4 regions of the Paenibacillus sp. FSL F4-0087 genome follow, and region 1 is predicted to be linked to each of the others. Evidence: riboswitches for the same ligand, from Rfam matches in the RefSeq annotation. Region 1 holds a riboswitch; each other region holds the start of a gene.
The links. Region 1 has a riboswitch for thiamine pyrophosphate ahead of tenA (thiaminase II). Riboswitches for the same ligand answer to the same signal wherever they lie in the genome.

Region 2: linked by a shared signal. The riboswitch ahead of MHB84_RS25080 (thiamine phosphate synthase) and the one ahead of tenA (thiaminase II) in region 1 are both predicted to bind thiamine pyrophosphate.
Region 3: linked by a shared signal. The riboswitch ahead of MHB84_RS10875 (ABC transporter substrate-binding protein) and the one ahead of tenA (thiaminase II) in region 1 are both predicted to bind thiamine pyrophosphate.
Region 4: linked by a shared signal. The riboswitch ahead of thiC (phosphomethylpyrimidine synthase ThiC) and the one ahead of tenA (thiaminase II) in region 1 are both predicted to bind thiamine pyrophosphate.

The regions. Positions count from the first base shown of each region.
Region 1 covers NZ_JBBODJ010000001.1:6,611,217-6,614,506, reverse strand. The annotation lists gene MHB84_RS29920 (NAD(P)/FAD-dependent oxidoreductase) at 1-1,097, shown strand, start outside; gene MHB84_RS29915 (hypothetical protein) at 1,106-1,396, shown strand; TPP riboswitch at 1,443-1,541, shown strand; gene tenA (thiaminase II) at 1,663-2,334, shown strand; gene MHB84_RS29905 (GNAT family N-acetyltransferase) at 2,378-2,911, shown strand; gene MHB84_RS29900 (TetR/AcrR family transcriptional regulator) at 2,961-3,290, shown strand, end outside.
Region 2 covers NZ_JBBODJ010000001.1:5,441,945-5,445,234, forward strand. The annotation lists gene MHB84_RS25075 (ABC-F family ATP-binding cassette domain-containing protein) at 1-1,528, shown strand, start outside; TPP riboswitch at 1,593-1,702, shown strand; gene MHB84_RS25080 (thiamine phosphate synthase) at 2,014-2,607, shown strand; gene thiO (glycine oxidase ThiO) at 2,612-3,290, shown strand, end outside.
Region 3 covers NZ_JBBODJ010000001.1:2,335,108-2,338,397, reverse strand. The annotation lists gene MHB84_RS10885 (ABC transporter permease) at 1-178, opposite strand, end outside; gene MHB84_RS10880 (thiamine-binding protein) at 178-468, opposite strand; gene MHB84_RS10875 (ABC transporter substrate-binding protein) at 687-1,727, opposite strand; TPP riboswitch at 1,950-2,062, opposite strand; gene MHB84_RS10870 (NAD-dependent epimerase/dehydratase family protein) at 2,208-2,963, opposite strand; gene MHB84_RS10865 (VOC family protein) at 2,980-3,290, opposite strand, start outside.
Region 4 covers NZ_JBBODJ010000001.1:2,090,958-2,094,247, reverse strand. The annotation lists gene MHB84_RS09740 (alpha/beta hydrolase) at 1-212, opposite strand, end outside; gene MHB84_RS09735 (IclR family transcriptional regulator) at 571-1,314, shown strand; TPP riboswitch at 1,434-1,547, shown strand; gene thiC (phosphomethylpyrimidine synthase ThiC) at 1,911-3,290, shown strand, end outside.

The DNA of each region.
Region 1 (3,290 bases):
TTGGGGCTTCCACAGCGTATCAATTGGCTAAACGGGGTGTGGAAGTTCTTCTTATAGACCGGAAAGATCGAGGGCAGGCTACGGATGCTGCTGCCGGGATCATCTGTCCCTGGTTATCTCAGCGCCGTAATCAGGATTGGTATCAGCTTGCCAAAGCGGGTGCACGTTTTTATCCCAGCTTGATTGAAGAACTCAAGAGTGAAGGGGAAACAGAAACGGGTTACGCTCAAGTGGGTGCTCTTAGTATTCATACGGATGTGGACAAAATCAACAAGATGCAGGAGAGGGCACACCTTCGTAAAGAAGATGCACCGGAGATTGCCGATATTACCCGTCTAGATGCAAAAGAAACTCATGAGCGTTTTCCTCTTCTGGAGGGGAGCTTTCAGTCCGTCTACATCAGTGGTGCTGCGCGTATCGATGGACGTGCACTTCGTGATGCCTTAATCCGATCGGCTCAACGAAATGGAGCGGTCCTGATTCATGGGGACGCGACACTTCAATATGAATCGGACCGAGTGACTGGAGTGGTTGTGGACGGTAAAGTCATATCGGCTGACGAGGTTATCGTGTGTGCCGGCGCTTGGGCTAATGAACTGTTGAAGCCCTTGGGCATTGATTTTAAGGTTCATTATCAGAAGGCGCAAATTATGCACTTACAGGTTCACGATCGAAAGGACACTGAGAACTGGCCTGTAGTCATGCCTCCTTCGGATCAATATCTGTTAGCCTTTGATCAACAGAAGATTGTGATCGGAGCGACTCACGAAAATGATATTGAAGGATACGATACAAGAGTAACCGCAGGCGGAATGCAGGAAATTTTGAATAAAGGATTGGAACTGGCTCCCGGTTTAGCTGATAGCACGTTTCAGGAAGTAAGAGTAGGATTTCGTCCATTTACACCAGGTTTTCTTCCGGTAATGGGTGCTGTTCCAGGTTGGAATGGCTTGATCGCAGCTAACGGGCTTGGAGCGTCTGGGCTAACGATGGGGCCTTTTATTGGCAGTCAACTGGCCAAATTGGCTTTGGGTATGGATTTGGATATCGATATTCAGCCATATGACCTTGGAAAAGCAATGGATGATCAGAATTGAGGTGAACTATGACGTATTCACAGCGCTTAACTCACGGCTACTCCTCAGACATCATCTATCTGGAGCATCAGATTGCCATCGCAGAGGAGGAATTGGCAAAAGCTGAGGAAAATCGGCGGGCATACGAATCGGATTTAGATCAGTTAAGAACGTCTCCCGGGTATCATTCAACTTCAGCAACGAACGTCTCTAATGAGGAAAAATGGGGCGATGAGTTAAACAAATTGCAAAGTATGATTAAAGATATCCGGACCCGACTTAAAGACTTGCAAGAAGATTTAGGGGAACTTGAAGATTAATAGGAATGGATTGACATTTGGAAAAACACATGTTGTAATAAGCCTGAGCTATTTGCAGGGGGACTGTTCGCAGTTGAGAAGGTTAAAACCTGACCCTTTGAACCTGTTAGTTAATACTGACGTAGGGAGCAAATAACATGTACTCATGTTATTTTGCCCTTGCCGAAAATAGGACAAGGGCTTTTTGGTCTGCATTTTGGAGGACAGAACGCGATAGCTGGATGTGAAGCGGGGACATTATAATTTTAATAAAAGGAGAAATGATCATGTCATTTTCAAGAACGTTAAAAGATAAGTCCAGAACCGTATGGGAAGATGGATACAACCATCCTTTTTTACACGAAATGGGGAAAGGCACACTGGATCGGGAAGCGTTTAAGTTTTATCTTCTTCAGGACTATACATATCTGATTGAATATGCGAAGATTTTTGCCATGGGTGCGGTGAAGGCGACAGATGAAAAACTGATGACGAACTTTACGGTGATTCAACACGCTATTCTGTACGAAGAAATGGATTTGCATCGAAAGTATATGAATGAATTTGGGATTGCGCTGGATGAAAATCATGCTGTCAAACCCTCTCTATACAACAAGGCGTATACGTCGAATATGATGAGTGTTGCACAAACAGGTGGGGTTGCCGAAATCATCGCCGTCATTTTCCCTTGTGCGTGGACGTATTACGACTATGCTACAAGATTAAAAGAACAATATCGAGATTCATTAGAGGGCAATTTCTATCAGACCTGGATCGAAAATTATGCAAGTGATGACTTCCGCGACTCATTCGAATGGTTCTATGATACACTGGATGCATTATGTGAACATAAAACCGAGCTGGAGCTGGAGGCCTTAGAAGACATATTCAGAAGAAGTGTTGAATTTGAATATCTGTTCTGGGATATGTCGTATAAACGGCAACTCTCGTACTTCTGATGAATGCAATCTACTACAACCAGAGATAAGGATGAACATACAGATGGACAATCGTGAGGAACGTATCTATTTGCGATTTTTGAACGTGGAGGACGCGCCGACATTGCTGGATTTGCAGTTCCGTAACCGGGCTGTTTTCGAAGAGATATCGGCAAGTGAACGATCGGAGACGTTCTATACACTGGAGGGTCAAGTTGCACTTCTCGAAGGTTGGAACAAGGCCAGGGAAGAAGGGAAACGTTACTCTTTCGGAATCTTCCTGAACAATACACATGAGCTCATTGGAGAGATTTCTCTGTTCGAACTTGAACTGGATTCCATAGCCAAATGGATTGTTGGTTATGTGCTAGATCAAGTGCAGAATGGCAAGGGATACATGAGTGATGCCCTTCGGCTAGCACTGGATTTTGCTATGAATGAAGCGGGAATAAAACGAGTGGAGGCAGGTGCACTTCCCGACAATGCCGGATCAATTCGAGTGTTGCGTAAAGCGGGCTTCCAGGAAACGGACCGCCAGAATATTAAAATCAAGGGAAGTTGGAAGGAACATGTGATGTTTGCAGTGGATTTGCAGTAGATTGTTGAATACCGTAACGTGAACCACCTAAATCATCCAGGGGGAACTTATGAATAAACGGAAACAAATGTTATTGGACTCAGCACTTGTGCTCTTTGAGAAACATGGAGTAACCAACACCTCCATACAGATGATCCTAGACGAGTCGGGTGTGTCCAAAGGAACATTTTATAAATTCTTTGGTTCCAAGGATGATTGTATTCTTGCCATTCTGGAGCAGCGTGTACAGGAAGATATGATAATTCGCAAAGATTTGGAGAGCCAAAGCTATGCATCCGATTTTGACTTACTGGTAGATCAAATTATGGTGCCGATGATTTTGCCGGAAAAAAAGCTTGTTGTGGAGCTATTCTGGACAGGCTTCTACTCTGGAGAATGC
Region 2 (3,290 bases), 1.2 Mb from region 1:
CGTGAGTCACAATTTTGGAGACCGCACGTTATTTAAAAATGTATCTTTTCGTTTACTTGCTGGAGAGCGTGTTGGCCTTGTTGGTGCAAATGGTGTAGGCAAGTCCACACTGATGAACATCCTTACCGGGAAATTGTTAAAGGACGAAGGGAAGGTTGAATGGACCCCCAAAGTTCGTTATGGATATCTGGATCAGCATACCAAGCTCACGCCTGGAAAAACGATTCGTGATGTGCTTAAGGATGCGTTCCTGCCCTTGCTTGAGTTGGAAAAGGAAATGATGTCCATCACGGATCAGATGGCAGACGCCGATCCGGACAAGCTCGAATTGTTGCTGGAAGAAATGGGTGACATTCAGGAGCAATTGGAGCAAGGTGATTTTTATCTGATTGATGTGAAAGTGGAAGAGATGGCAAATGGACTGGGCTTGTCCGCCATTGGGCTGGATCGTGACGTGGCCGCGCTTAGTGGTGGTCAACGTACGAAGGTATTGCTTGCCAAGCTCTTACTGGAGAAACCAACTGCACTTCTGCTAGATGAGCCGACGAACTATCTTGATGTGGAACACATCGAATGGCTGACGCGTTACCTGAAGGATTACCCGTATGCGTTTATTCTGATTTCGCATGATACGGAGTTTATGAATGAGGTCGTTAATGTTATTTATCATCTGGAATTTGCCAAGTTGACGCGTTATGCAGCGAACTATAACAAATTCCTTGAAATGGCCGACATGAATAAGGCGCAGCATATTGATGCTTATGAGAAACAGCAGGAGTTTATCAAGAAGCAGGAAGATTTCATTCAGCGGAACAAAGCCCGCGCTTCTACTTCCGGTCGTGCCAAGAGCCGTGAGAAGCAGCTCGGCAAGATTGAACGGATTGATCGTCCAGACGAAGCAGCTAAACCCACATTCAAATTCAAGGATGCCCGGGCGAGTAGTAAAACCGTCTTTGAGGGTATTGATTTTGAAATTGGATATTCATATGCATTATTGCCTAAAATGACGATGACGATTGAGCGTGGCGAGAAAATTGCCATTGTTGGATGTAACGGTGTAGGTAAATCCACATTGCTCAAGACTATTCTGGGGAAAATCCCACCTATCAGCGGTAAGACTTTCTTGGGTGATTATCTGGAAACAGCCTATTTCGAACAGGAAGTACGTGCAGGTAATATTACTCCAATCGAAGATGTGTGGAACGAATTTTCTCATCTGACACAGAATGAAGTCCGGGGGCATCTCGCACGTTGTGGATTGAAAAATGAGCATATCACCCGCCCGCTTAACGCGCTTAGTGGTGGTGAACAAGCCAAAGTTCGTCTCTGTAAACTTCTGATGCGTGAAAGTAACTGGATTTTGTTCGATGAGCCTACAAACCATTTGGATGTAACGGCTAAAGCAGAGTTGAAACGTGCCTTGCAAGAATTCAAGGGTACCGTACTGCTCGTATCCCATGAACCTGATTTTTATGAAGGTTGGGTTACCAAAACGTGGGATGTTGAAGCTTGGTCCGAAAAACAATAACGTAATAAATGGAAATGTACGGTGACAAAAAAAGGTGTCTATGGTAACATAGGCTACAGCTTCATATGAACACTAGGGGGGCCGCACGATGCGGCTGAGATGGAAGAATGCGATTCCGGACCCTTCGTACCTGATCTGGATCATACCAGCGTAGGGAAGTGGCGCGTTTCAACTAATGACAAAGAGCTTTATCGATGACTTTGCGATATTGCCTGCAAGATAAATCATGCAACTCTATGTAACAGCGTTGCGACTATGGATGATTTCTATAGTTGTTATGCGTTATGTATAAAGTAATTGCATTGAACAGTCATTCAGTTGATCCATGAATTCTAAATTCGTGGCCACTCCCTACGGGAGTGGCTTTTTTTGTTTTGTATTAGCTTAAATCATGCAAAAGGAGGGCGAACGGGACGGCAATCTTCCACGAACATGTAACTACAAGATCATTCGAACTGCATGTGGTTTCACCAGATACAGGAGACATGGACTCTTTTCTGAATATTGCTAAGGATATATGGCGGTGGGTCGATTATATCCACATTCGGGAAAAAAAGCTTCCTCTTGAGCAACAGATGTATTGGGCGAAAAGTCTAAAAACAGAAGGTGTTCCATCTAGCCGAATCATTATAAATGGCTCAGATCAGCTGTACCAACATACGTCGCTTGGTGGTGTGCATTGGGGTCAATCAGTTATTCGCAGTTACGATAAGGATGAGTTAAAGAGAGACGATCGGCTCCGCGTAGGCATATCGGTTCATTCTCTGGAAGAAGCAAAAATTGCTGAAGAACGTGGAGCGGATTATCTTTTTTATGGGCACGTCTATGCTTCAAATAGTAAACCTAATTGCGAATCAAGAGGGCTTAGTTCGTTGGCTGAGGTATGCTCCAATGTTTCAATTCCGGTGATCGCGATTGGCGGGATTAGTCCTGAGAAAATTGCTGCCATTCGAACTGCTGGTGCCAGAGGAGCAGCTGTGATTTCAACGATTTGGTCGAACGATGAGCCGAAACTGGCCGCGGCTTCATTGCGACAGGCGATCGAGGATTCAGAGAGGTATGTTGAACCAGGGAGATGAGACCATGAGAGAGGAAGCAAGAAGTCGAAGCAGGAATCGTTCAGGCTATCATCCAGGAATAGTATCGGGAAGTAAAGTTGGAGCGGAAGTTCGAGGCAAGCTTCATGCAGAAACCATTATTGTAGGCGGAGGAGTTATCGGTTGTGCCATTGCATGTGAACTTGCTAGCCGAGGTCATGATGTTCTTCTGGTTGAGCGGGCGCGGATTGCTGGAGGAACTTCCTGTGCAGCTGCCGGGATGCTAGCTGCTGACAGTGAGGAATTCACTCATGCTGTAATGGCGAAGCTTGCACAGAAGAGCAGAGCTTTGCTTCATGAGCAGAAGGAACGAATCAGTTCGCTTAGCGGAGTGGAGATGGGGCTGCAACAGCATGGTTTTATTACTCCTTTTCGTTCATACAGTGAGGTCAGCAGTTACAAAAATAATCGATCGTCTACCTTATCTACAGAACATATTTGGTGGGATCGAGTCGCTGTCCAACAGGAAGCTTCATGGTTAAACAGGGATACGTATGGTGCATATTACAGACCTTCCGAGAGCGAGGTTCTTCCCGTCAATCTAACACAAGCTTATATCAGATCAGCTCAAGCCATGGGTGCGAGGGTGATGGAAGGTGTACAGGATGTCCGTTTGTATACGGATATGAACGGTGTGCAAGGGGTTGAGACTTCAATAGGAACGA
Region 3 (3,290 bases), 4.3 Mb from region 1:
TTGCCCATGCATGCATGCCAAGTCGCTCGGCCTGGGACGCTGCTTCATGGGCGATGTCTGAAGGCGCAGGCAGCATCCATTTCTCAATATGGAACAGGGAGACAGCTCCCTGCCATATCGCTATAAAGAGAATAACCGCCACAAAGGGCGGCCATACGCTTTTCCAATAGGCATGCATTAGCGATATTTCTCCGTCAGGGTGTCCATGCTGAAGCCGCTTGGGCTATGGGCGATCTTGATCTGTGAGATGATGCTTGGGCTGCCAGCTTCCACGAGAACTTCGTGCATTTTGCGGACAACCTCGAGCAGTTCCTCCAGTTCTCCCTCCATCGTGGTATCCAGTGGATTAACCTGATATTTCAAGCCGGACTGCTGAATAACTTCAATGGCACGATCAACATAAGGATAGGAATTTTCGCCATTTGGCGTTTTGGGAATGACTTGAATGCTAAGTAGTGTGCTTGCCATGAGAGATCACGTTTCCTTTCGGGTTAAATTGCATGAGTTAAACCAGCTTTACACTTTACCACTCCGATTGCAGTACCCTCTTCCGATCACTGTTATCCCCGGATTTCTTTAATAATTTTTAACGGAGGAAATCCGGGGATAAAGGTGAGCGCTTCGCTTCTTCAGATGGGTTCTGCACTCTTCGTTCTGGTGTAAAAAAAGTTAAACTTAAACCATTTTTATTGGGGTAGAAACTCGTTTGTATACGCTTTGGATACATCTACCTGCTCATCGAGCAGTTTTTTGCTAAACATCCAATCCGTGTAGTTCTGCCATACTTCCTGCTTCTGCTCACCCCAGCGTGGTGCGTCATCCTGGTATTTCGGACTCAGCCACTTCTGGCTTGCGAGTACAAGATCCTTATCCAGATCCGGTACGGCCTTGATCAGAATGTTGGCAGCGTCTTCGGGATGTTCAATCGCGTATTGATATCCTTCGGAAGTCGCTTTCAAGAACGCTTTAACCAGCTCGGGATCGTTCTGAATCGTCTTTTCATTGGTAACGAGTACCGGTGTGTAGTAGTCCAGAGCTTCGGAATAATCTTTTACATACAGCATGTCGATCGGTTCGCCGCGCAGTTCGGCTTCGATGCCCGTCCATGCGTAGAAAATCCAGGCAAAGTCGATATCGCGTTTCACAGCGGTGAAGAAGTCTGCATCGCCCATGCTAATATTTTTTACTTTGGATACATCGGCACCTTCGCCTTCCATAATGGACTGCATTACAGCTTCTTCCACCGGGGAGCCCCAGCCACCATAGGTTTTGCCTTCAAAATCTTTGGGAGATTTGATGTTCCGATCCACCGGAGCGGCAAATCCGGACGTGTTATGCTGAATGACTGCAGCGATGGACACGAGCGGTACCCCCTGTGTGCGGGCCTGGGTTACACTCTCCTGATAACTTACGCCAAAAGGCACTTCGTTCGAAGCCACCATCGTATCCGCGCCTCCGGCACCTGGCTGTACAATCTCGACATTTAAGCCTTCGGCTTTGTAAAAACCTTGATCTACAGCCGCATACAGGCCGGTATGATTCGTATTTGGTGTCCAGTCCAGCACCACTTTAATGTCCTTGAGGGCTGCGTTGTCACCTTCATTGCTGTTTTCGGTGTTGCTGCTGCCATTTTCTCCTGAAGGTGCAGCTTCTTTGCCGCCACATGCGGCCACAGCCACTAGTAGTACGCACAAGAGCATTAGGCCCATCATTTTACGCCATCTCATCTTCATTTCTCTCCTTCATGTTGTCCGGCCAGTGGCGCGGGGTACTCCTTGGCTTCATATCCAAGCTTCTTGCATAAATCGACAGATTTATACCAGCTATGATCCGGATGACGTCACTTTTTTTAGCTCTCTGGCTATATAAAAGAACATTAAAAAAAGCGCCCCGTTAATCCGGGACGCGTGCAGGCGTTAGAGATGTGGCACTCAGCAAAGAGGCTGGGCCAATTCGATATACTCCGATTCCTACGCTGGCATGATCCAGATCAGGTCTAAGGGTCAGTATCTTGGTGGGATACACTCTCAGCCGGCCTATTCCGACTCCCCTGGGAAACTATGAAGTTACGGGCATTACTAGGTGTAATTATAGGCCAGAGGCCCATGCATGTCCAGTCAGGAACTGGATAGGGGCACGTATGAATGAATCAAAGAGGCCATTATACATGCGTATAACGGCCTCTCTAGATGTTTGGTTTTTAACAATTATCGTGGCGAATCATATAAGGAAATCTGACTGAGTGCAAAAGCATCGGATTTCGGGTCATAGCCTACCTGTTTCTGAGTGGTTTCCAGATTTAATCGTTTAAATCGATTATTCGAGATCCCATGCAGTATGGTGAAGGGCTCCAGATCTGTAGCTGTAATGGTTTTGAACATCAAATCACACAAGTCAGCCGGACTAATATACGCGCTCATATCCCTTGCCTCCAGCGCGGGTCCATCTGGTTGAAAATCATCATATGCACCTATACGTACTGCTACACTTTGTAAACCTTCGGTATACGCAAAATAGGAAGCGAGCGATTCACCAAAACATTTGCTAACTCCGTACAAATTCCGTGGGCGTGTCGGCATGTCCGGATAGACTTGAGCATCAATAGGATACCCCTCGATCGTCTGTGCACTGCTTGCCAGAATGACTCTCCGCACACCTTGGTCCTTAGCTGCACGGAATACATTAAATGTACCCTTGATATTAATATCCAACAACGATTCATAGAATCCGGCATGCGGGGAAGGATCTCCCGCCAGATGAACAACCACATCTATGCCTTCGCAAGCGTGCTGACAGGCTTCGGGATCTGTCACATCCAGTGTCATGATCTCATGGCTTGTCCCTTGATACGTATGTAGTCTGTTGATATTCAAATCCGTTAGTCGAAGGTGAAATGCTTCTGACAAGTGTTGGGACAAGTCACGTCCAATTTTTCCGGCTGCGCCGGTAATTAAAATGTTCATAAATCAGCTCCAATTCTTAGCGCTGGAAGAACTCAATCCATTCCTTTTCAGGTCCATAGATGAAGAAATAACGGTAACCGTTAGGCAGTGTAATCATCTCTCCATCAATAAATTCGGCCTCAGTTGCCTTAATGCGGTTGTACTCAGAATCAAGGTCATCGACATGGATGGCAAAATGGTGCACCGTACCTTCGGAAGGCAGCTTGTCGCTGTATCCCTGAATCAACTCAATCTCGGTCTCATCGCTTCCGTTGAAGCCGAGAAAGGCGAGCTGAATGACACCGTTGGTATGGGTTACCCGGTCTTTCAATTCAAGACCAACAATCT
Region 4 (3,290 bases), 4.5 Mb from region 1:
GGATTGGAGAATACAGGCGCTACAGTTGGATTGGATAATACCCAAGCAATATAACCGTGTAGTGCAATGAAACAAAAGAGCAGAAAAAATACAACGGAGAGCAACAACGCCACGACAATATGTTTGAACCGGATCAGCCTCGGTGATAACGAAGAAGGCAGATCTGACACTTTCGTTTGCAGCGGGGCTTCGCTCTGGGATGTCGGATACATGATTGCCCCTCCTTTAAAAATCAAATGAAGATAACAACGAGACGAACAGAGCGGATAAATGATTTTTCTGACTACTTATGAAGCAAAATCTTAATTTAATATATCTTTATCGTATGTTCCAATATAGTCAAAGTCAATTGATTGAGGCCATTTGTTACGCAATTGTTATATAGTTCTGAAGATATATGGGTAACATTTCCTTAGGGTGCAAAATGCAGGGGATTCTAATTTATAAAAAGAAAATATTTACAAATATCCCTATTCCAAATGGCGCTTTTTGGTTTACAGATGAGACCGTTTCTCATATAATTTATGTAACCAAGTTTCATGTGATGAAACATGAGGAGGGCAACTTGCCATGGAAGACCGAAAGTTAACCGTCCGGGCTGTAGAACGGGCGCTGGATATATTATTGTGTTTTACAACCCGCAGTGATCTGGGACTCACGGAAATTGCCAGCCAGATCGGTCTGCACAAAAGTACAGTCCATCGTCTGATGGCTACTTTGGAGGACAAAGGGTTCGTAATCCGGGATGCTGCAACTGAGAAGTATCGACTCGGCATACGCATCTGGGAACTGTCTGCCCATATGTCTCGCAGCGATGATCCTGCCATTTTGCTCCTTCCTGCGATGGAGCGGCTCAGAGATCGACTGGGCGAAACCGTGAGTTTATATCTGCGTGATGGCAGTGAGCGGATTCGAATTCAAGCCGTGCAGAGTGATCAGGCGATTCGTCGTGTAGCTCCGGTGGGCGTCAGACTTCCGTTATCTGTGGGAGCATCCAGCAAAGTGCTGATGGCTTTTGCCACCGAAGAGGACCGCGAAGATCTGATGAATGGACCGGAATGGCCAGTATTTATCGATCCCAAAGTATATTTGGCACAGATGAAAGACATTCTGGAATACGGCTACGCAACAAGTTATGAGGAACGTGAACCGGGAGCCGCAGCAGTATCTGTACCCATAATGGATCGGAAAGGCAACATCGCTGCTGCCCTGTCGGTATCCGGGCCTGTTAGCCGTCTCTCGCAAGAAACGTTGCATGAATACGCACCTGTGTTGAAGGAAGCTGCTACGCAGATGGGGCTTATGCTATCCTGATCTTATTTTCTGGAATTTAAAGGTTGTTTTTATGATTCGGTTGCGCTACTCTGTAATGGATGGCCCAACAGGGTCAGCATAATTGAATATGAATCTGCGGCCTAGATGCTGCAACTTGTTAACGTTACTGGGGGAGTCCGAATTGTCCGGACTGAGACGGAATCGCATGAGATTCCGGACCCTTTGCACCTGATCTGGATCATACCAGCGTAGGGAAGTAATCGGCGATACGATCACGAACACCATATAATTTAACCTATAGATAGGCTCCACTAAGGAGTCTCTATAAGGTGTGTTATTGGTGATGGAGATAAGCCGGTTCCCTTGGGAACCGGCTTTTTTTATACAGTAAACAGGCGAAAGCTGGTGTCAGAGCTGCTTTTGGATAAAGAGCTGGGAGCATTGGCGAGCATTGGGTTCCGATATCTTTTGCCTCGTATGTCTGTATTACTTGAATTGTATGTCTCTATTTTGTGTTGTAGGGTCGCTCTTTCTTTTTCTATGTTGTGGATGGTTTGGAGCCGTGTGCAAGTATTTCAATCCAGGCAAACACTAATGAGGAGGAGACAAGAGCGATGAGTACAGGAAACCGAACGATGGGACAGGACAAGCAGGATCAGCAGTTGGCAAAGGGAAAAGGTACGGCAGGACGGGTTCAGCCCTTCCCGGGCAGCCGCAAAGTTTACATTCATGGCTCACGACCGGACATTGCAGTACCGGAGCGTGAAATTGCCCTTCATGACACCAATACTCCTCAAGGAGTGGAGTATAACGAACCGCTGCGTGTCTACGATACGAGCGGACCGATGACCGATCCCGGATTTCATGCCGATATCCGGGCAGGGCTGCCAGTGCTGCGTACCCGCTGGATTACGGAGCGTGAAGATGTTGAAGCCTACCAGGGACGAACGGTAAAACCGGAGGATAACGGATTGAAACCAGGAGGGAAGCGAACTGGAGCCGAGAAGTATCCAGGCTTGCGTGGTAAACCATTGCGGGCAAAGGCAGGGCGCTGCGTGACCCAGATGCATTATGCACGGCAGGGACTGATCACGCCGGAGATGGAGTTCGCCGCCATTCGTGAGGGTGTGGAACCGGAATTTGTACGGCAGGAGCTGGCGAGTGGCAGGGCCATCCTACCGTCGAACATTAATCACCCGGAGAGTGAGCCAATGCTGATCGGGCGTCATTTTCATGTGAAGATCAATGCGAACATCGGAAACTCTGCGGTATCCTCCTCCATCGAGGAAGAGGTGGAGAAGATGACTTGGGCCGTACGCTGGGGATCGGATACGGTGATGGATCTTTCCACAGGCAAGGACATTCATACGACCCGCGAATGGATTATCCGCAATTCACCTGTACCGATTGGAACAGTACCGCTCTATCAGGCGCTGGAGAAGGTCAATGGAGAAGCTGAAGCACTGACCTGGGAGTTGTATCGTGACACGCTCATTGAGCAGGCAGAGCAGGGTGTGGACTACTTTACGATCCATGCAGGCGTGCTGCTGCGTTATATTCCGATGACCGCCAAACGTATGACAGGCATTGTGTCACGGGGCGGGTCCATCATGGCAGCATGGTGCCTTGCACATCATCAGGAGAATTTTTTGTATACCCATTTTGAAGAAATCTGCGAGATTATGAAAAAGTATGACGTGGCGTTCTCGCTCGGAGACGGACTTCGCCCAGGAAGCATCTACGATGCCAATGATGAAGCTCAGATGGCTGAACTGGTTACGCTTGGAGAACTAACACAAATCGCCTGGAAGTATGATGTGCAGGTGATGATTGAAGGTCCAGGGCATGTGCCGATGCACAAGATCAAGGAGAATGTCGATCTGCAAATGGAGATATGTAAAGAGGCGCCGTTCTATACGCTGGGACCGCTGACGACCGATATTGCACCAGGATATGACCATATTACCTCGGCAATTGGAGCAGCGATGATCGGTTGGTTTGGTACCTCCATGCTC